DNA from 3 places in the Mongoliitalea sp. genome. Region 3 is predicted to be linked to each of the others. Evidence: riboswitches for the same ligand, from Rfam matches in the RefSeq annotation. Region 3 holds a riboswitch; each other region holds the start of a gene.
The links. Region 3 has a riboswitch for S-adenosylmethionine ahead of ACXIUD_RS12985 (homoserine O-acetyltransferase family protein). Riboswitches for the same ligand answer to the same signal wherever they lie in the genome.

Region 1 (10,363 bases), on a different contig from region 3:
TGGAAAAGTTTGTAAACGTCCGAAAGAGAACTTTTCCAAAGTTTTTCGGGATGATTTTGACCCACTGCTTGATGTTTCAACTTTGGAAAAGTTTACCTCTCTTAGAACACCTCTTTCGCAATCTGATAGGTAGCCTCAGCTTTACTCATCGTGTAGTAATGTAAAACCTTCACACCGTTTTTGATTAAATCCTTACTTTGATAAATGGCCCAGTCTATCCCCACTTTTTTTACATCTGCATTGGTTTTGCACTTTTCCAGTTCATCCATCAAGGCATCCGGCATATCGATAAAGAAGGTTCGTGGAAGCATACTGATTTGTCCCAACGTGGTTATAGGTTTTAATCCTGGAATAATCGGCACATCAATACCCATCTCCCGTACCTTTCGTACAAATTCGTAGTATTTCTCGTTGTCGAAAAACATCTGGGTTACGATATATTCTGCACCAGCATCAATTTTTTCTTTCAAATACTTAAGGTCCGTACGCAAGCTGGGGGCTTCAAAATGCTTCTCAGGATACCCTCCCACTCCTACACAGAAATCCGTATGATAACTTGTCTCCGTTTCTTCGTGCAAATACTTGCCATGGTTCATCCCTACAATCTGTTTGACCAAATCTTTGGTAAATTCATGACCTCCTTCTTCCGGAACAAATTTATTGGCTGTCTTCGGAGCATCTCCACGCAAGGCAAGGATATTTTGTACACCAATAAAATTCAAGTCAATCAAGGCATTTTCCGTCTCCTCCTTGGTAAATCCTCCACAAAGCAAATGCGGTACTGCATCTACATGAAAGCGGTTCATGATAGCAGCACAGATTCCCACCGTACCTGGACGCTTTTTAGTAGCTACACGCTCCAATAAACCATTGGGATGCTTTTTGTAAATAAATTCTTCCCGATGATAGGTCACATCCACAAAAGGTGGTTTGAATTCCATCAAAGGAGCTATTCCATCACATAAATCCTGCATACTCTGCCCTTTCAATGGCGGGAGGATTTCAAATGAAAAAAGTGTTTGTTCTGCTTGCGTGATATATTCAGTAATTTTCATACGCTCTTAATTAACTTTCAATAGGTTGTTGAGATGGATTATAAGCTAAATTTGGAGATAACCACTTTTCTGCTTGAGCCATGGAAACCCCTTTTCTTCTGGCATAATCTGCTACTTGATCTTCTCCGATTTTTCCGAGCCCAAAGTACTTACTTTCAGGGTGTCCAAAATAAAAGCCAGAAACAGAAGAAGTAGGATACATAGCAAAGGAATCAGTTAAGGTGATCCCAGTGTGTTTTTCTACTTCCAATAAATCAAATAATGTTCGCTTCTCCGAGTGTTCCGGACAGGCAGGATATCCAGGTGCAGGCCTGATACCTGTATAGGCTTCTTTAATCAGAGATTCATTATCCAGATTTTCTGTCTGCGCATATCCCCACAATTCTTTTCGAACTAATTCATGCAAATATTCAGCACCTGCTTCGGCTAATCTGTCTGCCAAGGCCTTCAGCATGATGTCGTGGTAATCGTCGTGGGCTGCTTGAAACTCTTCCAATTTTTGTTCGATTCCCCAGCCTGCTGTCACCGCAAAACCTCCAAGGTAATCTTCCTTTTCCGGATGTAGGTAGTCGGCAAGCGATCGATTGGGCACTCCTTTACCTTTTTTACCTTGCTGACGCAGGAAATGGAAACTCACTTCTTTATCGGCGTCAATAATCGAGACATCATCTCCACTCCTTTTTACAAGAAATAAGCCGACTACTGCTTTTGCACTGAGCCAATTTTCAGCAATAATCTGATCTAGCATGGTATTCGCTTCCTGATACAATTTGGTGGCTTCTGTCCCCACTATGGGATCTTCTAAAATTTTTGGATACTTACCAGACAACATCCATGTACTGAAGAATGGTGTCCAATCAATGTACCTCCTTAAAATATTCAGATCTAAATCTTCCAAGACCGTAATCCCTGTTTGAATTGGCTTCACAGGAACATAATGATCCCAGTCAATAAACACAGGATTGGCTTTGGACTCCTCATAAGACACCAATTGCTTGATCTGTTGCTTGGCTTCATGTTCTATCCGTAATTGTCGGTAAGTCTCTTTGATTTGCACATGATAAGCTTCTCTGGTTTCCTCAGAAATGGATTCCCCCGCAATCGGAACTGATTTGGAAGCATCTGTCACGTGGATCACTGTGCCTGAGTAGACAGGATCAATTTTAACCGCTGTGTGGATTCTTGATGTTGTCGCCCCTCCTATCAATAAAGGAATCTTCAAGCCCTGACGCTCCATCTCAGAAGCCACATTGACCATTTCGTCTAAAGAAGGTGTAATCAAGCCGGAAAGCCCAATGATATCTACTTTGTTTTTGATGGCCTCGTCAATGATTTTTTGGGCTTCCACCATCACGCCCAAATCAATAATTTGGTAGCTATTACAAGCCAAAACCACCCCAACGATATTTTTACCAATATCATGCACATCTCCTTTGACAGTTGCCAACAGTATTTTCTTCACACTGCTTTGCTCCGCATTGAAGTCAGCATCCCCAACTTTGGGCATAAATGGCTCTAAATAAGCCACGGCCTTTTTCATAACACGGGCAGACTTGACTACTTGGGGCAAAAACATTTTGCCTTCACCAAACAAGTCTCCCACCACATTCATCCCATCCATCAAAGGACCCTCGATGACTTTCAAAGGATTTTGATAGTTCAATCGGGCTTCTTCCGTGTCCTCAATGACAAAGTCTATAATCCCTTTCACAAGTGCATGCTCAATCCTCTTTTCAACAGCATCCGATCGCCAAGCTTCGTTGATTACCTCTTTTTTACCCGAAGACTTGACGGTCTCGGCAAATTCCAGCAAAGCCTCTGTCGCTCCTTCGTGCCTGTCGAACAATACATCCTCCACTTTATCCAAGAGATCTTTCGGAATATCATCATATACTTCCAACATGGTAGGATTGACAATCCCCATATCCATTCCATGCTTGATGGCATGGTACAAAAATGCCGCATGCATAGCTTCTCGTACGCGGTCATTTCCACGGAAAGAAAAACTGACATTACTCACCCCTCCACTTACTTTAGCTCCAGGAAGGTTTTGTTTGATCCATTGGGTAGCCAAAAAGAAATCCAACGCATTTCTGCGATGCTCTTCCATCCCAGTAGCAACAGGAAAGATATTCGGGTCGAAAATAATGTCATGTGGATTGAATTTTACCACATCTACCAAGATGTCATAACTACGCTTGCAGATCTCTATCCTTCGCTCATAGGTATCTGCCTGACCTTGCTCATCGAAGGCCATTATCACCACCGCTGCTCCAAATTTTTTAATGGTTTTAGCCTGATGAATAAACTCCTCTTCCCCATTCTTCAAACTGATGGAATTGACGATGCTTTTACCCTGCACGCATTTCAATCCAGCCACGATAATCTCCCAACGGGAAGAGTCTATCATGATTGGAATCCGGCTAATCTCTGGTTCTGAAGCTATCAAATTCAAAAATCTTGTCATGGCAGCCACTCCATCCAACATCCCTTCATCCATGCACACATCCAAGACCTGTGCTCCTCCCCTTACCTGATCCAAAGCCACATCGAGTGCTTCATCGTATTGACCATTTAAGATCAATCGTGCAAATTTTTTCGATCCTGTCACATTGGTCCGTTCTCCAACATTGACAAAATTGATTTCTGGAGTGAAAACCAAAGGCTCCAAACCAGATAACTTCAACACTTCACTATGACGTATTTTACTCATCGCTACTCACTTCAAATTCTTTAATTCTTGGGGTATATTTCCCGGCAATTTCAGCAATTGCACGAATATGGTCAGGTGTGGTACCACAACAACCGCCCAATATATTGACATATCCTTCCTTTAAGAAAACTTCTATTTGATCAGCCATCTCTGAGGCTCCTTGGTCATATTGACCAAATTCATTGGGCAAACCTGCATTCGGATAAGCGGACACTAAGAAAGGCGCATTTTCAGCCAAAACTTTCAAGTACGGCCTCAACTCTTTAGCTCCCAAAGCGCAATTTAATCCTACTGAGAAAAGCGGTACGTGGGAAACGGAGATCAAGAAAGCCTCTGTGGTTTGCCCTGAAAGGGTTCTACCAGATGCATCTGTAATCGTCCCTGAAATCATTACAGGAACACCTCCTTCTTCTGGATTCAAAGGAATATTCCTTTGTTCAAAAACCTCTTGTATAGCAAAAAGAGCTGCTTTAGCATTCAAAGTATCAAAAATTGTCTCAACCAATAAAATATCAGCACCTCCATCCAACAAGCCTTTCACTTGCTCTTCATAAGCAGCCACTAACTGATCAAAGTTTATCGCTCTATAACCAGGGTCATTCACATCGGGGGAAATTGAAGCAGTCCGATTGGTTGGGCCTAAAGCACCCGCCACAAATCTAGTTCTTTCCGGGTTTTTTGCCGTAAACTCATCTGCTACTTCTCGTGCAATTTTGGCTGAGAAGAAATTGATATCATAAGCCAAATGCTGCAATCCATAATCTTCCTGAGCAATAGAAGTCCCCGAGAATGTATTGGTTTCAATAATGTCAGCACCCGCTTCAAAATAAGCAGCATGAATAGCCTTAATGATGTCCGGACGCGAAAGCGACAGTAAGTCATTATTCCCTTTTAAAGGTCTCGGGTGATTGGCTAGCTCTGCAGTCCTGAAGTCTTCTTCTGAAAGTTTATACCGCTGAATCATGGTGCCCATGGCTCCATCCAAAATTAAAACTTTTTGCTGTGCGAGTGCTATTAATTGTTCCGTTCTATTTTTCATAATCGTTATTAAAAAGCTTATACGAGCAGAACCGGAAGATAAAAGTTGAATCAACCGCTCATCTTTTTCCGGCATTTCCGGAAGGGGAATTAGCACCTTGCATTCAGGTTGCTAAGACGTCGTAGGGCCCATCCCTCGGTCTTTCTCGATAAGCAAGCTCAAATTTACAGACAAAAGGTGGAATTATTGGGCTTTTTTGCAAAATATTCGCTCTTTATCATCAAAAACATCAAAATCAAGGATGAAACTTGTGTAAATTGTAAACAAAAAAACCTGTATGAATTATCGATCCCTTCTGCTTTTACTCATTTTTGCTTGCCAGCCTGTTAAGGAACACTCAAGCAATGGATCTGAACTTCAACAACAAGAAATCACTGCTTGGGATGCAGATGCAAGACTTGAAGAATTAGGAATTGCGCTTCCCGAAATCTCCAATCCAATTGCCAATTATGTCCATGTAGTCCGCTCGGGGAATCTCTTGTTCTTGGCGGGTAAAGGACCACAACTTCCAGAAGGAGGATATATACTTGGAAAAGTTGGAAAAGACCTGAGCATAGACGAAGGCAAAGAAGCCGCAAGATTAACAGCTATCGCACAATTAGCAGTGCTCAAAGCAGAACTTGGTAGTCTCAATAAGGTCAAACAAATCGTTAAAGTCTTGGGAATGGTTCATTGTGAGGATGATTTTACCCAACATCCACAAGTGATCAATGGATTTTCTGATTTGATGGTAGGAGTTTTTGGTGAAAAGGGAAAACACGCAAGGTCGGCTGTAGGTATGAACTCCCTTCCATTAGGCTTTGCAGTAGAAATCGAACTGATCGTAGAAATTGAAGATTAAGGCCGAATACCCAAACTCACTTGCACATACGGGTTGCTCATGTAAGATGCCATTCCCAAGTCTCCTAACCTGTAAGCTCCCAGCGGCTGTTCATAGCCTGCATGTACTGCTGTGAAAACTTTGAAGAATTTACCCAAGGCAAGAGGAAGACCATAGCCCACATAAACCTCAGGCTTGACCATCAAACCTCGTCCTGTTAGGCGGCCATCAAAATCGGGCTCTTCAAATAAGGCTGGAAAATCAGGCTTGTTGGGATTATACAAAGTATATCTCAAATTCCCATATCCGAGACCTCCAAGTACGCCCATCTCAAGATTTTTAAACTCGAAAAATTTCTTCCCTAAATTAGCATATAATCGAACAGAATTGAGCGTATGCTCCAACTGCTCAGAGGCCTGCCCACTCATTCCAAGGTTATACAAATCAATACCGTAAAGCCAATCCTTACTATATCCCATGATTTTCAACCCCCAGTTATTTGGCCTTCCTGAAAAGGTATTGTATCCTTTCTCAGCTAATCGTTCATTTAATGCTGTCGGTGATGTAAAATTCATGCTCCCAAAAAAATGAACCCCAATATCAGCGTCTTTGTAAAAGTAATTGTGATCTGGTATGGAGATACCTGCTCCTAACCTTAGGAAAGCTCCACTTTGAATAGAGCTGAAACTTATGCCATTCAACTTCCAAGAATCTTCAAACGGTGAAAAAGAATAACCAAATTTAGCAATCAATTCCAATGCTTCACTCCGTCCCGGGATAGGCAAATCATACGCCATCTGAAATCCAAACTCCGTCAAAAATCCAGTCATATTGAGACTGTTTTGCTGTACGTTTCCATCTCGCAAAATATATCCTTGACGAGGATTGTCCATAAATTGACTAAATGTTGCAGGTTCATCCGGACGTAACATCTGAAAGTTCAAATATCCGGCCCCTACTGCCATGTAGTGTATCAACTGAAATCTACCTTCTTCTGTAAATGCAAAGCCAACATTCAACATGGCTCGAGATGTACGGTAACCAATCCTGTAATCATCGAAATCTGATCGAGGACCAGAACTTTGGATCAGTTCCATTCCCAAAATAAAATCATTAAAACGGGCCATATATCCAAGGGTAAAATTGGTGTACCCTTTTCGCATTGGACTTAATCCTTTGTCTGCCAATAAATTGTTAAACTCCCGCAAATTTGCTCCTGTGGTACCAATAGTACCATAAAAAGTAGATCTATTCGTCATTGAAGACTGCGCATGTAAGTCTTGGAAAAATAAAAGGCTAATCAGAAGTCCAGCTATTTTTTTCATTAGTGAGAATTTGATGTCAAAAATACAGCTAATGTGATGCAATCATCAAAAATTACTCAAATTATGTTGTAACAACTTGATAAGCTTTGCATACATATGATCTGGATTAAACGGTTTGGGTACGTATTCATTCATCTTCAACTCCTCAAATTTTTCCTGAATTTCTTCCCATGGTGAAGCAGTCATGGCAATGAGTGGCAAGTCCTTTATATGCTGATCTTCATGAGAACGAATAAAACGGGCAACATCTAAGCCATCCTTTCGAGGCATTTGAAGATCTAAAATCAATAAATCAAATTTTTCATCCGCCAAAACTTCGATAGCTTCCTGCCCGTCATTGACAATGGTGAAATTTCTTACACCCCATTTTTGCATAAATTTTCGAATCATTAACTGATTGACCACATTATCCTCCGCAATCAACACACGGGCCTCCCTTAAATTATCCTTTAATTCCTGAATAGGGGTTTGCGAGGTGTTACTTTCAGCTTGGGATGTTGCAAATTTGATGGCAAAATTAATCGTGGTTCCTTTATTTACTTGGCTATGGACGTGAATTTCACTACCAAACAACTGGATTAGTTTTTTAACAATAGCGAGTCCCAAACCTGTACCTCCAAACTTCCGGGTAGTCTCTGTGCTAGCTTGGGTAAATGCATTGAATATATCTTGAATTTTATCTTCCGGAATACCGATCCCTGTATCTTGTATAGTAAAATCCAGTAGGACACCGTTTATATGTTGTCTTTTACGCTTTACAACCACTTTTATAAAACCAGATTCTGTAAATTTAATAGCATTGGACAATAAGTTATTGATAATCTGAGTGAACCTAACTGGATCTCCAAGTAAATTATTGGGTATCTGTTGGTCAAAATCAAATATGATCTGAATGTCTTTTTCTCTTGCCTGAAATTTATAGGAGGAAATCAATCGATTGATTAAATTTTTGATATCAATGGGAATGCTCTCAATTTCCAACTTACCGGACTCCATTTTATTGAAATCCAAAATATCATTAATCAGACCCAGTAAATTTTCTGCCGAAAACTGTAAGGTTTTGAGATTCTCCAGTTGGTCTGGTCTAGGATTTTCTTCTATCAACAAGTGAGTCAATCCAATCACTGCATTCATTGGGGTGCGGATTTCATGACTCATGATAGAAAGAAACTGTGTTTTGGCGTTGGCCGCCATTTCGGCACGCTCTTTTGCCAAAATCAATTCCTTTTGTGCTTCCCGTAGCTTGGTGACATCCCGTGCAATGCCATTGTACAAAAAAACCCCATCACTACTGTAAATCAATTTACCATTTGAAGCAAAAGTCTTATAAGAATCATCTTTCGTTCTTAACTTAAACTCCAAAAACTGATTTTTAGACAAAAAATGTTCATCTAGTCTCAAAAACTCCTCAAATGCCTCAAGATCGTTAGGATGCATGTACTCTGTCAATTTGGAGCCAATCACTTTAGCTGCTTCAAAACCTAAGTACTGTTCTATATTGGGTGATAGATAAGTAATGGTTAGATCAGGCTTCAATGAGAAAATGATTTCTGTACTATCCTCTACCAAGGTTCTAAACTTCTCCTCACTTTTCATCAACTGCTCACGAGCGGTGTACTCATCTTCAATATCCCGTACAATACCAAAAGCATATTCTACTTTTTCTCCATATATGATCGGCCGAATGATGATTTGATGATGTCTCTTTTTGAAAACTAACACAGACTCGACAATTTCTCCGTGATAGATGACTGTCTCAACCAAAGGTTTGATTTGGTTAAGATTGCGGGTATGTACTTGCGATAATAACTTTCCCTCAAAATCTTTCGCTTTCACCTTCCAATTTTCAAAGAGTGTTCCTTCTGATACCACATACCTAAAATTCCTATCAATTAAAAAAACGTTTGTATTGGGAATATTAGAGGCAAGTAATCGGTAACGCTCTTGACTCCTAATAATCTCTTCCCTACTCTTTTTCATATCGGTCACATCCGTCATGTAACCATATAGTTCGGGACCTTTGTATTCCATATCAGACTTGGTCTGAATACTAAAGAATATAAATTTTTTATTCCCCTGATCTGTTTGAATAAGCAATTCTCCCGCTTCTCTGCTACCAGTTTGAAGTGTTTTTCTGATTTTCTGAATTAAGATACTGCGATCTTGAGCTTGGATCAACTTTAAAGCCTCTTTAAGCGATAGGGCTAAATCAGGAGTACTGATCTCAAAGAGCTCACAAAAACCCGGGGTAACAATGATTTTATTCTGGTTGAAACTATAGCGCCAAGAGCCTGATTTTGCGATTTTTTCTGTATTTAGCAACAAATTTTCATTCCTATCCAACCGCTTTTTAATGGCACGGTTGACAAAAGCACCAGAAAAAATATCCCCTAACTGCTTAAGGGCTGATAAATCTTTCGCTGTCCATAATTCTTGATTATTGAAACTACTTACCCCAAAAAAACCTGCGAAATCATTCCCCGCATAAAAAGGAAGAAACAAGCAATTGCGAGCATTGGCACTGCCAAATATATAGGGGAAAATTATTTCCAAAGTATCGGTACTTTGACCAGCTTCTATAAACACCAATCCATCTGAATCATGCGTTTTAAAAAAATCCTTAACAGTATTTATACAAAGGTTTTGCTGAAGTTGTCCTAAACTTATTTCCCATTGATACACGAGTTCCAACTGTTCATCCCGAAACCTCGAACGATAAATAAACCCCTTCTCAGCACCAAAGAAAGTGGTAAGTTTTTCGAGCGCTTCATGAAAAGCCCCATCTAAATTTTCATAAACTGAATTCACAAACTTAGCTGAAAGATCCGCCAGTAAGGTTTCTACTTTATACTTCTTCTCTAGGGATTTCTTCGCAGAAAATAAATCCGTAATATCTCGACCATTGAAAAGAATACCTTGGATATTGGGGTCATCCAATAAATTAATCACTAGGTTTTCGAGCAAAATTTTGCGACCATCCGCCTTTCGCATCCAAAAATCAACAGTCATTTGCTCTTTGGATGCTAACAAAAGGTCAAATACTTCTTCATCGATCTCGATGGAGCCTTTGGATACAAATTCCCGGAAAGATTTGCCGATTATTTGACTTGGCTGATAGCCTAAAATATCTATCACGGCAGGACTAATGTATTTGTACACACCATCTTTATCCAAAATGGCAATCATATCCAAACTTCTTCTCATCACTCCTCTTAAGAATGAAAGTTCTGCTTCACTAGATAAAAAATACGACTCTGTCGGATCGGTTTTTTTAAATACGGTCATATCCTTGGCATAAAGGGGGCTGAATCACGGTGATTTAGCAGTAATTTAGCAAAATATTGCCGAATAACTATTCAATTATTTAAATAAATTCATGCATGAATTATTCAAATCTTCGTAAATCTCTGA
Region 2 (10,363 bases), on a different contig from region 3:
AGTAGGGTATATACATACTCCGGGGATTTATTCCGAAGCCCAAGTGGAAGGCTGGAAAAAAGTAACGGAAGCTGTACATGAGAATGGTGGTAAAATCTTCATTCAGTTGTGGCACGTAGGAAGAATGTCTCATCCTGATTTCCACGGTGGGGAATTGCCTCATGCTCCTTCCGCTCTTAATCCACACGCTAAGTCATTTACTCCAGAGGGTTTCAAAGACACTGAAACTCCAAAAGAAATGACCATTGAGGATATCAAACAGACCATCCTTGATTTCAAAAATGCCGCAGCGAATGCGATGAAAGCTGGATTTGACGGTGTGGAAATCCACTCCTCCAATGGCTATTTATTGCATCAGTTTTTCAGCAGAACCTCTAATATTCGAACAGATGAGTATGGTGGAAGCATTGAAAACAGAGCAAGAATCTTGTTTGAAGTTATCGATGCTATCAAAGAAGTAATGCCTGAAAATAGAATTGGTGTGAGATTGAATCCATCATTGGATGGTATTTTCGGGATGACGATGGATGAGGAGACCATCCCAACCTTTGATTACATCGTAGAAAAACTCAATCAGTACGATTTGGCTTACCTGCATTTGTCGGAGCCTTTCAATGATGTGTCTGAAATCCCTTACGCAGAAAAGGAAATTGCCAAGAGGTATAGACCCATGTATAAAGGCACGTTGATTATCAACTCCAACTTTGACCAAGAGAAAGGTAACAATGTTATCGCTGATGGCTTGGCTGATGCAGTTGCTTACGGCAAACCATTCATTTCCAATCCTGATTTGGTAGAACGCTTCGCAGCGAATGCTCCCCTTGCAGAATACGATCAGTCCACCTTCTACACCCCTGGAGAAAAAGGTTTTACGGATTATCCAGCATTATCTCTTTCCAAATCCCAATAATTAACAGTAAGAGGCTGTCTCAAAAGTAGTTTTGAGTTAGACAATAAAGGCTAGCCGAGCAATCGACTAGCCTTTATTTATTTTTGAGACAGCCACAAAACGAAAATGGTTTTGAACTGTCAGAACAACAGTCATTAGTATTTTCGTTGACTAAAATATTTTTTTACCAAAATTCAACTAACTTGATAACTCAACTAAAAATGGATGAGACTAAAGGAAATTGAAACTATCATTAAAAACTACTATCCGATAGTATTAACGGAGGTCAGTGAAGATATTTATCTTGATTTTCAGCAGAAAAGATTGGACAAATGTAAACAGCAAGCAGCGGCATTGAATTTAGATAAAATCAAGCTGCTAGAGGTATTGAATAAACGCTTTCCAGATAGTGTCTTAGATGAATCCATCCTCAATCCCGATGATCCATCCATTAGAATTTCTGTAAAAATTAGAGACAACCCTTTTCTATCAGTGCAGATCGTTAGAAGCTTATTGGCAGATGTTGGAACAATTGTTTTAATTTACCTCAATGAAAATGGTAGGTTTACGGAAAGGCTGATCGTAAAAGAAGACTTCGCTAATCAACCTATTTCTGAAATATACGACCTGTATTTCAACAATTTAGACCTTGAGTTTCTTGATAAGGAGCAGCTTCAGGAAAAACACTCATTTCAGTCCAACGTGTTTGGCTTCAAAGAAGTATCTGTTTACGAGTTAATATTTGGGTCTAGGTTTCTACCGATTGATGTCATGTGATGAAGCTACTATCGTTGATTCGGAGAGTGGACTAAATATTTTCCCATTGAAGTAAAGCTGTTATAAAAGAACATGAAAATTGAAATGCTAAAAGAACTTCATGAAATTTACAAATCTCAATGGGGTCCTCGAACTGAAAGAAAAATCAATCGCTTGATCCAAGGAATGGAGGATCCTAAATGGAAAAAAATTATAGCGTTTTTTCAGGATGACGATGTCTTCGATTACTCTTATATTCAATCCCCAAGTCATGCCCTCTCGGTACCTGAGGTAGTTCCTAACAATGAAATAGGTTTTAACCTTTACATGCCTATGGAAGCCCCCATATTTACTTGTTTTTACATGCAGATAAATTTTGGGTTTTCAGCCAAGAACACTAGATACACCATCAGTTCAACCTCCCCCGATAAAAAGTTTAATTTTATTCTCCAAGATGTAATCAACCATGTTAAAAACACATACCCTGAATACCAATATGTCCCTCATCATTTGTTATTTGGAAAAAGGGTTGATTGGGGAGTCCCCATGGGGAGCTATGAAAAAGAAGAAGGGCATTTCATCTTTGAGTATTTCTTTAATACGTTCCCTTTCAGTGAAGGGGATGAAATAGTGATTCTTGAATAAGCTAATAATCCGGATAGACTTATACGAAAAAGTAATTCACCTAAAATAAGTTAAAATTCACAATGCGTACAACTGAATCAAAAATAAGCATCTCCCTATCGGTTTTATTAGTTCTGACGGTGGCCTTACTCTTCTTTCCGGAGCTAAACAAAAGTTTTACCCTCCATCTATACGATACGTATTATATCATAAGTACTCATATCGTTCTGATTTTGCTTGCTATGGTAGCTTCACTACTATTAACCTCAAAATTGGCTATGCCAAACAAAAAGAAGTAAGAAAAAATAAACTAACGCACTGCGACTTCAATTAACAAAATCAAAAGTTGAGAATCACCTACATCCCGTCAGAAGATGCCATCGAATGGTGTATTTATCAAGACAGTCCAGGGAATTTTTACTTCCCAAGAAAAGTAAAAATGGAGAGAGTTGATTAAAGAAAAAGCAACTCAATATATGCGCATAATTATTTTTTAACATGACATTTCCTGCTGATATGGACTGGAAAAAAAACTATCGAGAAGATAAAAGGGCAAAGAATGAAAAATAAAATCCTTCTTTCAAGAGCTATTCGAAGAATGGTTCACGCAACGGCCGCAACGATAAAGCGCCACGGCCGCTATAAAATTTCACATTCTGAAAATACTTGAGACTTTTTTAAGAATATTCTTCCTCTTTACACGCCTCTAATATATCGCCTTTACTTGTGCTGAGCTTGTCGAAGCAGGCATATATCCATTTATATCGCGCAAGCATATATCACTCGCTACTCCTCATAATTTCTCTTTGCCAAACGTATCAAATATCTAATCCAGCCATTCTCCTCCCAAACTCCTCCAACTGCTCATCACCAAAATCTAAATGCGTAACAAATCGGATTTGATCGGGACCAAATTTCACTGCAAAGATCTGTTGTTCTCGGAGCTGTTCGAGCATAGCTTCAGGACTGATGCCTTGCAGGCGAGCAATTACGATATTAGTGACCACAGGAAATACTTCCGCTACTAAAGGATGTTCCCCTAGCATTCGACCAATTTCCTTGGCCCGCGCATGGTCTTCCGCTAATCGAGCAACCTGATGGTCGAGTGCGTAGATAGCCGCAGCTGCCAAATAACCTGCCTGACGCATGCCTCCACCAAAGGATTTGCGGATTTTTCGGGCACGCTTGATAGCCTGCTTGCTACCCAGCAACACAGACCCTATCGGGCAACCCAACCCTTTGCTCAAACAAATGGATATGGTATCGAACTGCGCTCCCCAATCGGCTGCTTGTTCTCCAGTCGCTACCAAGGCATTGAAAAGTCGAGCACCATCCAAGTGGAGCTTGATACCCTTTTCCAAACACAAGACTCGGATTTCCTTTACTTCATCCAATGTATAGACACTACCTCCACCTTTGTTCATGGTATTTTCCAGTGAAACCAAGCTACTCTCACAGGCATGCACATCGTCTGGACTGATGGCTGCCGCTACATCCGCAGCGGTAATCTTCCCATAAGGCCCATCCAATAATTTGACGGATGCATGGGCATTGGCCATAATTCCTCCAGCCTCGTACAGGTAAATGTGTGAATATTTATGACAAATAACTTCTTGATGTGGGCCTGCATGCAGTTTGATCGCAATTTGATTGGTCATCGTGCCGGAGGGACAAAATAAGCCCGCCTCCATGCCAAACATAGCTGCCAACTTTTCTTCCAAAGCATTGACCGTAGGGTCTTCCCCAAATACATCATCACCAACTTCCGCAGCCCACATGGCCTGCAACATTCCCTGAGTTGGCTTGGTAACAGTGTCTGAACGTAAATCGATTGTCATATGTAGTAAATTGGTTGATTAAGTAATTGGTTAATTGAGTGGTTAGAGGTCGACGGTCATCTGTCAACTGTCAACGGTTAGATTGTGGTTGAAATACGATTATCCTTTTTTATTTCATGAAGCCCTACTTGGTACTTTGTACTTGGTACATGTTAGTGATTGGTGGGGGTCGACGGTTTACTGTCGACTGTCCACGGCACGAGTGAGCAGTGCCTGTGCTGAGCGAAGTCGAAGCAAACAATGCATAGTGAACAGTGGAGTGAGTTCCGTTTTAAAGGAAACTATTGGTTCTCAACACGTCCTGCGTCTATGGTCTCGTTTCTAGTATCTCGCTTCTCATTCGCTTGGTACTTGGTACATGTTAGTGATTGGTTGGGGGTCGACGGTCAACTGTCGACTGTCCACGGCTGGATTGAGTGAACAGTGAGCAGTTGGAAGTGAACAGTGAGTTTATAACAGACAACCGTTGGTTCTCAACACGCCCTGAGTCTATGGTCTCGTTTCTAATATCTCGCTTCTCATACCCGAATCCCTACTTGGTACTTCGTACTTGGTACTTGGTACAGCCCCCCTCCTACCTCTCACCAAAATACTTCCCCTTCGAACTCTCCTTCGGTCTCAATTTTTCAATTGCCTTCGCAGCTTCAATAGGTCTGTCGGTAGCCAGGATATCGGCCCCATTTTCAACAAATCCCACATACAACTGATCCCCACGGGCAATGGCACTTCGGTCTAAGTTGCCCATGGTGCCTAAGATTGTAAATACACCTAGTTCATGTAACTGCTGATTTAATGTAGCAGGTCTCTCAGAGGTGCCTGTAAATGCAATCCAGCGATCTACAGGAATACCCGATGCTTGGAAACGTGCGAGTTCCTCTTCATTTCGGATACTGACAGACAGCATCAAGTCTGGATGAAGACGATGGATTTGTTGGGCAGCTTCCAAACTGTATGTGATGACAGCTGCATAAGGCTCAGCTTCTTGTCTACGGATAGCATCCGTAATCATTGCAAAAGGAACCTCCCGCTTGATATCGACCGTAAACAAGGTTTTCCCTTTGCCCCAAGCTAACACTTCATCCAAGGTTGGTACTTTAAAGTCGGTAACCGTTCCTTCTTTGTCTACCAAGAAAAATTCTTGAATTTCTTGATAGGTATGATCGATGACACGGCCTTTTCCAGTGGTCGTCCTATCCAAGGTATTGTCATGCATTAAGACCAATACTGAGTCCTTGGTCACGGCTACATCAAATTCTATGAGGGATGGAGTATGCTTCAAGGTGTTTTCGAAGGCCTGCAAGGAATTTTCAGGATATCCGGGATAAGGACCTCCCCGATGGGCAGAGACCATGGGAATCCTATCCGAAGACCAAGTATAAAAATCCTTCGTCTCCTCCAAATTTCTTAATACGATGGTTTTTAGCCCCTTTTCATCGGTGGATTCTTGCGCCTGTGTGGTGCTCGCTTGCTTACAAGATACCAGCAAAAACAGACCTGCAATCAGTAATTTATTCATCGTTTTTATCTTTTTTAAACCAAAACCCTGAAGATCGTTTTTGAAACAAAGATTCCATGTCCTGAATCTCAAGGTTAAGCGCTTGGGTGGAAATCAGGATTTCAACCAAAGAAATGCCCAAGGAAACCAGCAAGGCCAACATACTTCCGATGAAGACGTAGTTGGCAGCTTCCTGTGCTTCTGTAAATATCAAAAACATACATATCACACAGAGCAAGAAACTCAATACCCCACACAATTGCATGTATTTAATCATGCTCAACCGGCGCTTGAGGTTGTGAATTTGCTCAATAATGATCTCCTGTTCGGGATTTTCCAAGTACTTTTTGTGCAATCCCCGTATGAGATTAGCAATGGCCAAAAAGCGGTTTGTAAAAGCCAGCATCATGAGCGTAATCGCAGAAAATAACAAGGCCGGGGTCGATAGCTGTAGCTCCATGAGTAGAAATGATTGAATGTTAAAAGTGAGAAATAAAGAAGGAAAATAAAAACAGCTCCTATAAAAGGTTCTTTCAAAAGCTAGTTTCCTCGGACTAAACCAAAAAAAACACGCTTCCAAAAAAAAACATGTTAACTCTATAATTTTTATAGGGTTTTTCTTGCTTTTCATGTTTGTCAACCCTTTCTTTGCATCATCCTTTCACTTTTTAGGTGTTGGGATTTATACAGAAGAGGCGAGAGACGGGCTCCCTGACCCTCTGGCAACCATTCGAATCGTCGAAAAGGTGCCAATTCCCACCAAGCATTCCTTGGAACTATAAATTCTTAACCACATGAAAAACACTCCTTGCAAGCCAATTTTATTCGTATCCCTACCAAAGAATACTGAGTCATCAATCGGTACAGGCTATTGGTTAATCAGCATTGGCAATTCTATTCGCATATTCAATTAACTATCATATACTTAAAACGAATCAACCATGGCTTATCGATTTGAAACGCTGCAACTGCATGCAGGACAGACCCCAGACAAGGCAACCAATTCCAGAGCAGTTCCCATTTACCAAACCACCTCCTACGTGTTCAATTCAGCCGAACACGGGGCCAATCTCTTTGCTTTGAAAGAATTCGGGAATATCTACACCCGAATCATGAACCCTACCACCGATGTCTTCGAACAACGCATCGCAGCGTTGGAAGGCGGTGTAGCAGCGGTGGCCACTTCCTCAGGACAAGCAGCCCAATTCCTTGCCCTGAACAATATTCTTCAAGCAGGTGAAAACTTTGTCTCCAGCCCTTCCCTCTACGGTGGTACTTACAATCAATTTAAAGTGGCATTCAAACGCCTTGGAATCACAGCCAAATTCGCCAAAGGTAACAATGCAGAAGATTTCGAGCCGCTGATTGATGAACATACCAAAGCCATCTACCTAGAAACCATCGGAAATCCTGAGTTCAATATTCCAGACTTCGAAGCCTTTGCCAAACTAGCTCAAAAACATGACCTGCCTTTAGTAGTGGACAATACGTTTGGAGCAGGCGGCTATTTATGCCAGCCTATCAAACACGGAGCGAATATCGTTACCTCCTCTGCCACCAAGTGGATTGGAGGGCATGGTACTTCGATTGGAGGGATCATCGTGGATGGAGGAAATTACAACTGGGGAAATGGTAAATTTCCACAGTTTTCCGAACCCTCAGAAGGCTATCATGGGTTGAATTTTTGGGAGGTATTCGGAGAAAACAATCCTCTAGGACTTCCCAATGTAGCCTTTGCCATGAGAGCTAGGGTAGAAGGATTGAGAGACTTCGGCCCGGCATTAAGTCCATTCAATTCTTTTCTGCTCCTTCAAGGACTGGAAACCCTTTCTCTGCGTGTGCAACGAACAGTAGAAAATGCCTTGGCTTTGGCAACTTGGCTGGAAAACCATCCAAAAGTCCAAAAAATAAACTATCCCGGACTCCCATCCTCTCCCCATCATGCATTTGGTAAAAAATACCTGACGCATGGCTTTGGAGGGGTGTTGAGTTTTGAGTTGAAAGGCGATAAAGAAAGCACCAGTCAGTTTATCAGTGAACTGAAACTGGTTTCTCACTTAGCAAATGTAGGCGATGCAAAAACCTTGATTATCCAACCATCCGCTACCACCCATCAACAGCTAAGTCAAGAAGAACAAACTGCTGCCGGAGTCACTCCAACCATGCTTCGGGTATCTTTGGGCATCGAGCATATCGATGATATCAAAGAAGATTTCCAGCAGGCTTTTGATAAGCTCTAAGCACATAAAAATACACCTGTCAGCGCATATTTCTCCTGACAGGTGTACCTTTCTAATATATGGGTAACCGCAAAATATCTACCCGTTTGTCGGTTTCTAACTTGACGAAGTAATGTCCATCTTCGATGTGATAGGGGTAATGGGGAGTTTTTCCTAAAGCTTTATAGCTAGCACGGGAAATGTCCAGTTCCCAAATTTCGTAGTGTTTTTCAGGGATATTCCATACCAACAGATAATCCCGCTTAAATTTTAAATCAGAAAACACTTCCCAAAATCTAAATTTATTGGTATCAACCCCGAGCTTTATTTGCTTTGCATGTACTTGTTCGGTAGTTTGGCTTAAGAGATAAAGAGTATTGTTCATTCGCTCAAGCATAAGCAATTGACCACCATTCACTGCATAGGTGACATTTCTGTAGGGAATATCCTCATAGATTACTTTTTCCGTTATAGGATGAAATTTCCACCAGGGATTTTTTTCTTTGCCATCGATGATGAAGTTAGATTCCACTGGTACTCTCCCACCATAAAAATCCTTTCTAGAAGAAGTAATATCCGGATTTGACCTTAGATCTTTTGTAGGCAAGGCAAAAAACTGCCGTTCAAATAATTTCGAACCTTCCTTATTTTTACCCTTCTTGGAAGATTCTTTTTTCTGAAAAAATGGCGTAATTACCCAATTATCCCAAAAAAATATTGGGTCATCTATTGACATTCCGTTTTCTTTGACATCAAAAAAATACCTCATTCCAATACTCCTGTCAATCACTATTTTGCCATCTTGAATGCTAAAGTCAAGGGAAGAATTACCAATAGAAGTAAACGAGTTTTCCTCGGTCTTTATAATCCGCCTATACCCTTCTAGCCAACCTGTCAAGGTATCAATACCCAAATTCTGCTTGTCCAAAAGCATCAATCGAGATTTATTGGAATTCCTTTTTTCCAAATAGCTCACGATCTTATAATCCCCAAAGGGAATCAGCTCTGTCAGCGTACAGTTTTCACAGCCATAGAGATAAAAGTCAGTTTGGGCTTTCGAATGAACGATACAAACCCCAAAAAGAAAAACAATCAAAAGAATCAATCGCATAACAACTAGTGGTTAGTAATTCATGAATTTAGTCCAATACTATAAATGTAAACGTGGCTTTGTTTTCTACCTCTTCACTCCGATTTTTGATTAATACGCCATTTTTATAAGGAAAAGAGATAGGTAAAATCAAATTGCCAGCATCTAATTCAAAAATTTCAATGGTTTTGAAATCCGTTTCAGCTTTCGCGACCAAGAGCAGCCATTGACCAAAAAGATTGGTATTGAAGGTCCCATCTGCTTTTTGAAGCGCCTGTGGTTTTTTCTTTAAACGAATGATGGCATCTAACTGAGGATGGTACATGGTCTTCAAAAACCAAGGCTCCACAATACCTAAATTCTGTTCCTTTTGTAAATCCTCATTGGACCTACTTAACCCTTTGGCCAATACAGGAAAATCACTGGTGGCTATCCACAATTCTTTTAGAAAATTACCTTCTGTATCAAATAAAGTAACTCGAGGGCTCATTGGAAAAGATAGGGCTACACCTTCTGAATGTTCACTTAAAGATATCTCACCCAAAAATCCAAAATATCCGTCTTTTTGCTGATATACTTTGTCCCAAGCCCCAAAAGAGCGAACTCCGCTGTTTGATTGCATGTCATATTGACCGATCGGAAAACTTTGGTAATACGCTAAGCTTTCATAATTTACATCTGATGCTACAGGAATATAAAACTGTCCTTCTTTCCAAATAGGAGAAGAACCAAATTCAGGGGTAAAACTGTAAAATATATCAGTCGACAAACGCCCATCCTTAAAATCTACATTTCGGAAGTTGATGAGTTTCCTAGAGCCATCTAATCCGATTTCCAAGGCTTTTTTTGAATATCCATCGAATACATATAGGTACCCATCTCCATAGACCAAAGACTCAACAGAGGGTATGCCCAATGGGCCATCTTCTTCCAAAAATATCCGCTGACGTAAGCTACCTTGGTCTAGGTTATACACATCAATTGTATACAAAGACTCATTGAAGGTTGCCAAATATGAGGAATCACCGCTCATAAAAGCGTCGTAATTTAAAGATTCTAACACACCCAAGCTGTCAAGTGCTAAAACAAGGGCTGTAGAAGAGTGACTCTTGTCAAGATATTTAACAAACTGGCTTTCAGAACTTTTTTCCGAACAAGAAAACAACACAACGAGTATTACCGCATAAAATCTCATAACTATCAGGCAAAATTGTCTTATCATACGACTACAGCTTTTCATAAGTTCTTTGACACAAAACTTTAGGACTGCAACTTGAAAAAAAAAAGATTAGTAACAATAAATGGTGTGGCATTTAAACATGAATCTTTTTTATTAATTCAATAAGATTCTTTTATAAATCCGGTGAACAAACTGCTGCCGGAGTCACTCCAACCATGCTTCGGGTATCGTTGGGAATCGAGCACATTGAAGATATCAAAGAAGATTTCCAG
Region 3 (10,363 bases):
CTACGATTTGGCTTCTTTGGTCAATAAAAAAATTAATTTTAGAGATAAGTTGGGTAACAAAAAAGAGGTGCCAATTTCAGCCGTTGCTGACTTAGAGTATGGATCCACTTTTGGGTCAGTCAAAAGGAAAGATCTTAATAAAGTGATCACGATTTTCTCTAATGTCTTGGACGGATACAATCCAACTGAAATCAACAATGAATTGAAGCAGCTTGTGGCTAATTATTCTATACCGGATGGTATTAATGTTAAGTTTACAGGAGAGCAGGAGGAGCAGGCTAAATCAACCGCTTTCTTATTAAGAGCTTTGTTTATCGCTGTTTCGGTCATTTTCTTGATTATTGTGGCCCAATTTAACTCAGTAACTACGCCATTTATTATCATGGCTTCCGTTGTTTTGAGTACCATTGGTGTATTCCTTGGTTTGGTAATTTTCAACATGGACTTTGTTGTGATTATGACCGGTATCGGGATTATTTCCTTAGCAGGAGTAGTGGTAAATAATGCCATTGTCTTGATTGACTATACCAATTTGGTAAGAGAGCGCCGAAGAGAAGAGTTAGGAGTCAAAGATGGAGAGTATCTTTCTTATGATGAGTTGCTTAGCAGTATTGTTCAAGGTGGTAAAACCCGATTGAGGCCTGTTTTACTAACGGCTATTACCACTGTTTTAGGATTGATTCCATTAGCCATTGGGATGAATATCAACTTTGCTACTTTATTGAGTCAATTTGATCCTCAATTCTACATTGGAGGGGATAACGCAGACTTTTGGGGGCCGATGGCATGGACTGTAATATTTGGTCTAACCTTTGCAACCTTCCTTACGTTAGTAATCGTACCTGTCATGTATTTGTTGGCGGATAAACTGAATATGCTTTTTCGCAAATTGAAATAACATGATTTGATAAAGGTTGGTGGTTTTTAATTGTTTAAACCCTTGGGTAAATAACCCAGGGGTTTTTTATTGAATGTTTGAGTATTTTTAACCCTAGTTATCGTGTTTGAAAAAGTGTTTTTTGACTACTTTTGAAAACAATTCGGACAACTATGATGAATGATTTGAAGTGGTATGTGCTGTACACGACTTCCCGTGCAGAGAAAAAAGTAGCAGAGCGACTGAGAGAGAAAGGCTTGGAGGTGTATTTACCGATCATTGAAGAACTGAGACAATGGTCTGATCGGAAAAAGAAAGTCCAAAAGGCATTGTTTAATGGATATCTATTCGTCAAAACATCCCGAGCAAATTTATGGGAATCCCTTCAGGTACCTGGTGCGGTGAAATTTGTTCATTTTGCGGGTGAACATGCGACCGTTCGTGAAGAAGAGATTGAGACCATACAGCGTATCTTGGAAACAGGTGTTGCTGTAGAGACAGAGTCAGGAGAAATTGAAAAAGGACAGCAGGTAAAAATTGTTGGCGGGGCCTTGGAAGGAATGGAAGGTGAGTGTATCAATAAAGGTAACAAAGACTATTTTATTATTCGTATCCCTGGAATTGCACAAAATATGTTGGTGAATATCCCTCGAAAATTTTTACAGGTGAGGGCCTAAGATTCCCAAATTCCTTTGGGTACGATTTCTAATACGTGCCCAAAAGGATCTTCAAAATAAAAGCTTTGTAAACTATCCTTCCATCCCTGTTCGTGGGTGATGTTGATTCCTTTTGCTAAAAGCCTTGATTTTGCTTCCAAGTAATCTTGTTTATTGACCTCAAAAGCAATGTGTTGCTTTCCTTTTGCAAAATGAGCGGGGAGTGTTTCTTCTTTGGCAGTGACCTCAGGAATAAAGCAAAGTAAAACTGAGCTTCCACAGCGAAAGAATATATGCCTTCCTTTGACTTTGGATATGACAGGCATTTCTAATGTGTCCCCATAAAAATCCTCTGCCAGATCAAGGTCAGATATGTATAGGCAGATTTCTTTGATTTGTATGAATTTCATTGAACCAACCTATTAAAAATCGAAGTATTGTTCAACCTTATTTGCGTGAGTAAGCATTCAAGTATTTAAGTGGTTAAAAAATTAGTTGCTTTGGTGAAACTTAGTTTTTAAATTTAAAACAAAAACTATGGTTCGAATCCTTTTCTTAACTTTTGTTGGATTACTTCTGTTGGCATGTGGTACTAAATCCACTCAGAATGATACCCTCGTTTTTGAATTAACTGGACAGCTCAAGCAGCTTCAGTTACCGGAAGGATGGGGACAGTTTAATTTAGGGTGGAGGATATCTTCTGCCGGAAAAATCTTAGTGATTAACAATCCTACCTCGGAAATTGCGATTTATAAGGGGCTTGATGATTCATCACCATTAGTTATCAGTTTAGAAGCTGATGGGCCAGATGGAATAGGTGGGCCGATAATGGATACTCAATGGGGATATGATGAATCATTTTGGGTATCGACCTTTGGAGATAAATTAATCCAATTTGATAGTGAAGGGTCCATCCTGAGGCGGGTTTCAATTCCTACAGAAAGTCTTTTTGCTCAGAATGTTTCCCTATTGAATTTTAGTTTTGTTGCTACAGAATCAAGTGTTTATTTTCCCGCAGCACCGCTTACATTTGCTTGGAACACCTTAAGTCCAGAAGAAATTCAAGGGATGCCCAATTTGCTTCGTTTGGACTTGGATACGAATGAAATCAGTGTTTTATCTACCTATGCAGCCGATTTTTTAGGAACTAACCTGAATAAAAATATTATGCCAACCTTATTTGAAGGGCTTAATAATGCTGTCATCATCAATCATAACTTCAAAGATATTTGGGTGTACCAAGACGGGGAATTAAAGCAACAGGAAGTTTCCTTTAGTCAGTTTTCATCTAGTCCCCCCACTTCTTCAAAGGATATCTTCGAAGATATGGAAGAAATTATGTGGTTAATGAATTATTCTGATGCGTATTGGGATGTGGTCAATTTGCCGCAACTTGATATGATGGCCAGAGTTGTAAAGTTTGACGAACGCCCAGAGATGGAAGGACCAGGTATGGACTTTGTTCCTTCTAAATGGGGTTTGGTGCTTACGGATGCTAATTTTAGCAAACTCGGAGAGTTTATATTTCCCATCAATGCCTATAACCCTCAATTATCTTACTCTAGTTCGGAAGGGATATGGGTTTGTACCACACATCCCAACCGATCAGATATGGAGGAGGGTGTTTTGGTATTTGAATTGTTGGCTATCAAGTAAACATCAAAGTGTATCTTCTAAGTAGAAACTGCTTAGAATATAGCTTAGTTGCTCGTATTCTATCAGAAATGCATCATGCCCCAAATGGGAGCTGATTTCCCGATAGGTGCCCTTAGGGACATGCTTGGCTATCAACTGTGATTCTTCTTTCAAAAAAAGCATATCTGTATCCACCCCAATTGTTAATACTTTGCTGGGAATTTGTTGTAAAGCTTTTTCTAGGCTACCACGTTTTCTTCCCAAGTCATGTGCATCCATGGCTTTGCTCAGCGTCCAGTAGGAAAAGGCGTTAAAGCGTTTGGCCAGTTTTTGTCCCTGGTACTGGAGGTAGGATGAAATTCGATAATTGTCCAGTTTTTCTTCCGTATCTTCTTGTTTGAGTTCGAAGTCTTTGGGGTGGCGGTAAGAAAGCATAGCAATGGCTCGGGCGGCTTTCAAACCGTCTTTTCCTGCATCAGGTTGCCGTTCGCCCCAGGTGCAATCAGCAGCTATAGCCATCCGTTGTGTTTCATTGAAACCTCGTATCCAGGGAGTAGCCTTGGCATTGGATGCAATGATGATGCTATGTTTTACCTGATCTTGAAGTAGGTAAGCCCATTCCAAGCCTACCTGCCCTCCCAGAGAACCGCCAATAATGGTGTCTATCCTTTCAATTTCCAAATGCTGCCTTAGCAAATCCAACGAATTGGCCATGTCTCGTGGTGTGACTTGCGGAAAGTCATAATAATAAAAATCTCCACTAATGGGGTTTACTGACAAGGGAGAGGTACTGCCATAGCTGGAGCCTAGTAAATTGGCACATACAATAAAATGCTTGGATGGATCATAGAATCGGTCTTCGCCAATAAGTCCATTCCACCAATCAGAGACCTTTGCATCACCTGTCAAGGCATGAATGACCCAAATTACATTGTCTTTGGCGGCATTGAGATTGCCTAGGGTGGTAAAGGACAACTCAAACTCAGGTAAAATTTCTCCGGATTCTAGTGTGAAGGGTTCATGATGGATGAAGGTATCTTGACTCATATCGATGGTATAATAACTGCTGATCAAATTCATGGGAAATGTAAACTAATGAGATGTAACACAAGGTGAAAGCAATTGGCAATAAGCCATGTGAAGAAGCGACCGCATGAGTCGTTCACAAGTTGATAAGATGTGTTAATGCTGATAAGCCGTACGTGTCATAACTGTTGAATTTATAGTTCCGAAGGGAGATATTCCAATCGGCAGGAATTGGCACCTTTCCACACGGATGGTTGCCAGAGGGTCTCAGAGCCTGTCTCTCGCCTCTTCTGTATAAATCCAAGCACTAAAAAGTGAAAGGATACTGCAAAGAAAATATGCTTGGTTGGATTTACCAACCATTTCTCGTGATTTTTTAAAACAGGTCAAAGAATTTGAGCTACTTGAGCTTTGGATATTGCTGTTTGTTAAAGATGTTAGTTCATGCTTTCCAGTACTCTTGATTCATCCGTACTATGTTGGCAACTGAAATTCCTTGGGGGCATACTGCCTCGCAGGCTTTGGTCATCGTACAGGATCCAAAACCCTCTGCATCCATTTGAGCTACCATTGATTTTACGCGCTTACCAGCTTCTATACTTCCTTGAGGAAGCATAGCTAAATGACTGATTTTTGCCCCTGTAAAGAGTGCGGCACTGGCATTTTTACACATAGCCACACAAGCACCGCAACCAATGCATGCCGCGGAGTCAAATGCTTCTTCTGCTAATTCATGAGAAATCCGTGTACTATTGGCCTCAGGAGCTTGGCCTGTATTGACGCTGATGTAGCCTCCCGCCATGATGATGCGGTCAAAGGCTCTACGGTCTATGCACAAGTCTTTTTTGATGGGGAAGGCCTTTGCACGAAAAGGCTCAATGACTAATGTTTCACCATCTTTGAAACTACGTAAATGAGTTTGACAGGTAGTCACACCCTTCTCAGGACTGTGAATATCACCGTTGATAACAAAGCCACATTGCCCACAAATACCTTCCCTACAGTCCGAATCAAAAGCAACAGGTTCTTTATCAGACAAAATCAATTGTTCGTTTAACACATCCAACATCTCCGGCACAGACATCTCTTGATGCAACCCATTCAATTCATAGGTCTCGAATCCTCCTTTGGATTGATTGGATGCCTGTCTCCATATTTTTAAGGTTAATTTCATAATCAGGCGTAGGTTCGTTCTTGTGGTTTAATAAATTCAAACTGTAAGTCTTCCTTATGAAGCTTGAAGTGGCCATCTGCATATTCCCAAGCAGAGACATATTGGAAATTCACATCATCCCGCTTGGCCTCTCCTCCAGGAGTCTGATGCTCTACACGGAAATGTGCACCGCAGGATTCCTCCCGTTGCAAGGCATCATGGAAAATCAATTGCGCTAGCTCCAAATAGTCCTCTACCCGTGCAGCTTTCTCCAATTCCATATTCAGTTGCTTGGCAGAACCTGGAATTTTTAAGCGTACATAAAATTCTTTTTGAAGGTTTTTGATGGCCTGAAGGCCTTCTTCCATCACAGATTTTTCTCGGGCAAGACCGCATTTTTTTGTCAAAACTCCTCCCAATTCACGGTGAAACTGTTCTGCTGTTTTATCACCTTGAATGCTCATCAAGCGGGCAATTCTTTCTTCCGTAAGTTCAAGTTCTTCTTTTCCAAAACTTTCAGGTATGTGTTGTTTCGGCTGTTCACCTGCTAAATAGTTCATGACGGTGTGTGGAGCTATAAAATACCCATCCACACATGCTTGAAGTAAAGAGTTTGCGCCTAAGCGATTGGCACCATGATCCGCAAAATTTGCCTCACCCAATACAAACAGTCCTGGAATACTGCTTTGCAATTCATAATCTACCCATAATCCTCCCATAGAAAAATGGGCAGAGGGAGAAATCAGCATGGGAGAGTTGTAGGCATTAACTCCTGTGATTTTTTCATACATATCGAAAAGATTACCATAGCGCTTTTGTATGGTTTCTTTTCCATCTCGTAGAATGGCAGTCTGAAAATCCAAATACACGGCATTTTTCATAGGTCCAACACCCTTATCGGCATCTATCTGCTCCTTTGCTGCTCTAGATGAAATATCCCTTGGCGCCAAGTTTCCATACGATGGATACTTGCGTTCCAAGTAATAATCACGTTCGTTTTCAGGGATATCTTTTGGAGCTCTTGTGTCATTTGCTTTTTGGGGTACCCAAATTCTACCATCATTTCTCAAAGACTCTGACATCAATGTCAACTTGGACTGATGATTGCCTAACTGGGGTAGGGAAGTAGGGTGAAACTGTGTCCAGCTTGGCGCAGCGAAATAGGCTCCTTTTCTATGGGCTCTCCAAATCGCAGATCCGTTACAGTTCATTGCTAAGGTAGAAAGGTAATAGATCTTCCCATAACCTCCTGTTGCCAAGATAACAGTGTCTGCATGATGGACGCTCAATTCTCCTGTTTCTAAGTTTCTGGCAATTATTCCCTTGGCTTTTCCATTTTCAAGAATTAAATCCATCATTTCGTGACAAGTATTGAGTTGGACTTGCTTCAGAGCAACTTGCCGCATCAATGCCTGATAGGCTCCTTGCAATAGTTGCTGCCCAGTCTGACCACGGGCATAAAAGGTTCTACTCACTTGCACACCTCCAAAAGAGCGATTGCTCAAATAGCCTCCATACTCTCGGGCAAAGGGGACTCCCTGGGCCACTGCTTGATCGATCAATGCCATGGAGCATTCGGCCATTCGGAATACATTGGCTTCTCTGGAGCGGAAATCTCCACCTTTCAATGTGTCATAAAACATTCGCCATACGCTATCTCCATCATTTTTATAACCTTTAGCAGCATTAATACCTCCTTGGGCAGCCACACTGTGAGCTCTTCGGGGGCTTTCATGGTAGGTAAACACCTCACATTGAAAGCCTAATTCTGCCAAACTAGCAGAGATGGCACTTCCGGCCAAACCGGTGCCCACTACAATCGCTTTGTACTTACGTCGATTAGCAGGATTGATCAAACGGGCTTTGGCGATATACCATTCCCACTTTTTGTCCAATGGTCCATCAGGAATCTTAGGATTTATCATAGCATGAAAAAAACGTTACTCCTCTAAACTAAGAAGAATTTCTCAAATTTCTATGCTCTGGTGTAGAATCACCTTCAAAAAAATAATGAGGTGGGCGGATATAGTTATTCGTGCCATGTTAAAAAAAATAAACCTGCTGAAATGAATCCTCAACAGGTTTAATCAAATCATCTTATAGTTTAGCCACTTTTACGGCCGTTCCTGATGCAGTGACCATGAGCATACCATCTCGAATGGTTTCATAATCTAGGTCGATGCCAACTACTGCATTAGCTCCAAAAGCACGGGCTTGCATCTGCATTTCTGACATGGCTGTGGATTTGGCCTCCCGAAGTACACGTTCATATGCGCCTGCCCGGCCACCGACGATATCTGTGATACTGGCAAAGAAATCCTTAAAAACATTTGCACCAATAATGGTTTCCCCGGAAACAATTCCAAGGTATTCTGTAATTGCGTATCCTTCTAGTGAAGGTGTTGTTGATACAATCATGTGTGAGAAATTTTTATTCACACCAATATAACAAGGCTTTCCAAAATATTTTTGATTTGACAATAGAATGTAGCAGATTCATTTCTGTGGTTAGCATACCTTTTACAAATTATTAGAGATTTTGGGTAAAGCTGGATTGTTATAAATTTCATTGGCCTACCATAAAAAAAGCCTGATTTGATCAGGCTTTTTTTATGTCTCTAGATTAGAGGACTTATCATTAGTTCTTCTCCAAACCTGGCGAACGTTCCAAAAACTCCTGATATAACTTGATATGTCTATTACTCATCGGTACTCTGTATCCGTCAATAAATACATGTCTGATTTGTGACCTTGTTTCAAATGGATCGCCTGTAGAGACTAATAAGGTGGCATCTTTTCCAACTTCCAATGAACCTAATCTGTCAGCAACTCCAAAGATCTCGGCAGGGTAGATCGTAACGGCTTTCAATGCCTCTTCTTTGCCCATGCCATAAGCAGCTGCAAATCCTGCATTGAAAGGTAGGTTTCTGGTGTTTTCGGCATCATTGGCACGGATAGCTACTTTTACACCTGCTTTGGCCATTTTGCCTGGATTGGTGTATGCTGCATCATAGCGATCAGACTGACGTGTTGGGATGGATAGCATAGGACCTGTTACCACCGGAAGTTTAGCAGCGGCAATTTGCTCTGCCACTCTCCAGCCTTCTGCTACACCTGTCAGGATTGCCTTTACTTCTTTGGAGGCAATCCACTCAATTGCTTTTAAAATATCAGCAGCAGCATTGACTTCCACTAATAAGGGTAACTCTCCTGCAACTACTTTGGATAATTGCTCCATTTCAGGGTAGTATTCCAAGGTCGCACCAGCAGTTTTTAAGCGATGATAAGTGCTTGCTTTTTCCCAGATTTCATTGAGGGTTTCCTGAGCTTTTTCAAACTCTTTCTTGATATCATCATCACTTCTTCTATCCCAGGTGCTTCTACGGGCAGAAGAAGGAAAATTCATAACGACACCTTTGAAACCTGCATACATTTGGTCAGGAGTATATCCATTTAGATTGATCAAAGCGGCTGTTCCGGGAAATAGGCCTCCCGATGGCATGGTTAGCGTAGTGGTTACTCCTGAAACTCTTGTCACCGGAATAGCCACAGAATTTGGATTTACGGCCACTAAGGCTTCCATGTTAGGAGTTACCTGTCCGATTTCAGCATAGTCTTGTGTTTCTGCTAAAGAACCCACTTCCACCAAACCTAGTCGGCTGCCTCCGTCAATCAAACCAGGATAAATGAATAAACCGGTACAATCAATAACTTCGGCATCACCTCCGTCTACTTGTTGACCTAGTGCTTGGATTTTACCATTGGCCAATAAAATGCTTCCATTCTGAATAGTACCATTGGTAACCGTTACAATCGTTGCGTTTTGGAGTAAGAATCGTCCGTTTTTAGGTTTGACAAACTCACCATCATATTGTGCGAATCCAAAGAAAGGTAGTACAACCAAACTCAGGATAAAGGATAAGATCTTTTTCATGTTTTCTATGTTTGGGAACTACATTAATGTGAATGATTGAATAAGCTTCTACCGAAATTAGTGAAGAAGAAATCTACACCATGCATACACCGGTGCTCATGCTCTTTCAAGAAGATAGGTTCTACAATTTCAGAAGCACTTACCCGCAAGCGCATATCATTATCATCTTCATGGATGTCAAAGTACTTGACACCATCCACAAATGTCATCTGAGGTATGGCGTAAACGGATAGCGGGTGTTCATTGAACAATACCAAATCTGCTTGCTTGCCTTCTTCAATGGATCCAACCTTGTCCGCAATTCCCAATTGCTTGGCAGGATTGATAGTAATCAAAGCCAATGTTTCTTGATCATTCAACTCACCATAGCGCTGTGCTTTTCCTGCTTCGTGGTAGAGGTGACGGATCAATTCCCCTGAATCAGAGTTGATGGAAGTGATGACATTGTTTCTGGTTAAGATAGCTGCATTGTAAGCCGTGGAATAATATACTTCAAACTTATATGCCCACCAATCTGCAAATACTGAAGCTCCCATGGTGTACTCTGCTAGTTCAGGAGCTACTTTGAAACCTTCATTCACGTGTGAAAATACGATATTTGTAATTCCAAACTCTCTACAAGTATTGATTAAGGCATAAATTTCGTCTGCACGGTAAGAGTGGCAATGAATGATGATTTTTCCATCCAAGATATCAGCCAATGTTTCGAGACGCTCATCGTATTTGGGAGGAACTGGAGTTGCACCTCTAACTTTCAAAGCATTATTGTAGTCTTCCCATGCCTTTTTGTATTGGATAGCTTCGTTAAATCCATTTCTGATCACAGCATCTACGCCCATACGGGTTCTTGGTTGGATGCCATTGCCTCTTCCATGTACACGTGTAGGGTTTTCACCGAGTGCAAATTTAATGGTGCGAGGAGCTTCTTTCATAAAGAGGTCTTCTGGGTTACCAGAACCGTATCTATGCTTCAATGTGATGTTTTGTCCTCCAATCGCATTCGCTGAACCATGCATGGCATGAGAGATAGTTACACCTCCAGCCAAAGCTCTGTATAATCCGATATCGTAAGGGTTGACAAC

Region 1: linked by a shared signal. The riboswitch ahead of ACXIUD_RS02765 (homocysteine S-methyltransferase family protein) and the one ahead of ACXIUD_RS12985 (homoserine O-acetyltransferase family protein) in region 3 are both predicted to bind S-adenosylmethionine.
Region 2: linked by a shared signal. The riboswitch ahead of ACXIUD_RS08890 (O-acetylhomoserine aminocarboxypropyltransferase/cysteine synthase family protein) and the one ahead of ACXIUD_RS12985 (homoserine O-acetyltransferase family protein) in region 3 are both predicted to bind S-adenosylmethionine.

The regions. Positions count from the first base shown of each region.
Region 1 covers NZ_JBSZCK010000011.1:122,643-133,005, forward strand. Annotated here, with positions in the region: gene metF (methylenetetrahydrofolate reductase [NAD(P)H]) at 102-1,055, opposite strand; gene metH (methionine synthase) at 1,066-3,768, opposite strand; gene ACXIUD_RS02765 (homocysteine S-methyltransferase family protein) at 3,761-4,807, opposite strand; SAM riboswitch class I at 4,863-4,962, opposite strand; gene ACXIUD_RS02770 (RidA family protein) at 5,085-5,648, shown strand; gene ACXIUD_RS02775 (hypothetical protein) at 5,645-6,952, opposite strand; gene ACXIUD_RS02780 (PAS domain S-box protein) at 6,998-10,237, opposite strand; gene ACXIUD_RS02785 (prolyl oligopeptidase family serine peptidase) at 10,333-10,363, shown strand, end outside.
Region 2 covers NZ_JBSZCK010000024.1:249,052-259,414, forward strand. Annotated here, with positions in the region: gene ACXIUD_RS08860 (alkene reductase) at 1-910, shown strand, start outside; gene ACXIUD_RS08865 (hypothetical protein) at 1,115-1,666, shown strand; gene ACXIUD_RS08870 (hypothetical protein) at 1,739-2,290, shown strand; gene ACXIUD_RS08875 (threonine aldolase family protein) at 3,088-4,107, opposite strand; gene ACXIUD_RS08880 (glycerophosphodiester phosphodiesterase family protein) at 4,682-5,623, opposite strand; gene ACXIUD_RS08885 (DUF2721 domain-containing protein) at 5,616-6,062, opposite strand; SAM riboswitch class I at 6,282-6,387, shown strand; gene ACXIUD_RS08890 (O-acetylhomoserine aminocarboxypropyltransferase/cysteine synthase family protein) at 6,544-7,842, shown strand; gene ACXIUD_RS08895 (hypothetical protein) at 7,895-8,932, opposite strand; gene ACXIUD_RS08900 (DUF4221 family protein) at 8,961-9,944, opposite strand; partial or broken gene ACXIUD_RS08905 (PLP-dependent transferase) at 10,277-10,363, shown strand, end outside.
Region 3 covers NZ_JBSZCK010000035.1:32,194-42,556, forward strand. Annotated here, with positions in the region: gene ACXIUD_RS12965 (efflux RND transporter permease subunit) at 1-898, shown strand, start outside; gene ACXIUD_RS12970 (UpxY family transcription antiterminator) at 1,054-1,554, shown strand; gene ACXIUD_RS12975 (VOC family protein) at 1,551-1,943, opposite strand; gene ACXIUD_RS12980 (DUF4221 family protein) at 2,071-3,189, shown strand; gene ACXIUD_RS12985 (homoserine O-acetyltransferase family protein) at 3,193-4,248, opposite strand; SAM riboswitch class I at 4,386-4,495, opposite strand; gene ACXIUD_RS12990 (succinate dehydrogenase/fumarate reductase iron-sulfur subunit) at 4,637-5,368, opposite strand; gene ACXIUD_RS12995 (fumarate reductase/succinate dehydrogenase flavoprotein subunit) at 5,371-7,272, opposite strand; gene ACXIUD_RS13000 (YbjQ family protein) at 7,445-7,765, opposite strand; gene ACXIUD_RS13005 (amidohydrolase family protein) at 7,986-9,281, opposite strand; gene ACXIUD_RS13010 (amidohydrolase family protein) at 9,305-10,363, opposite strand, start outside.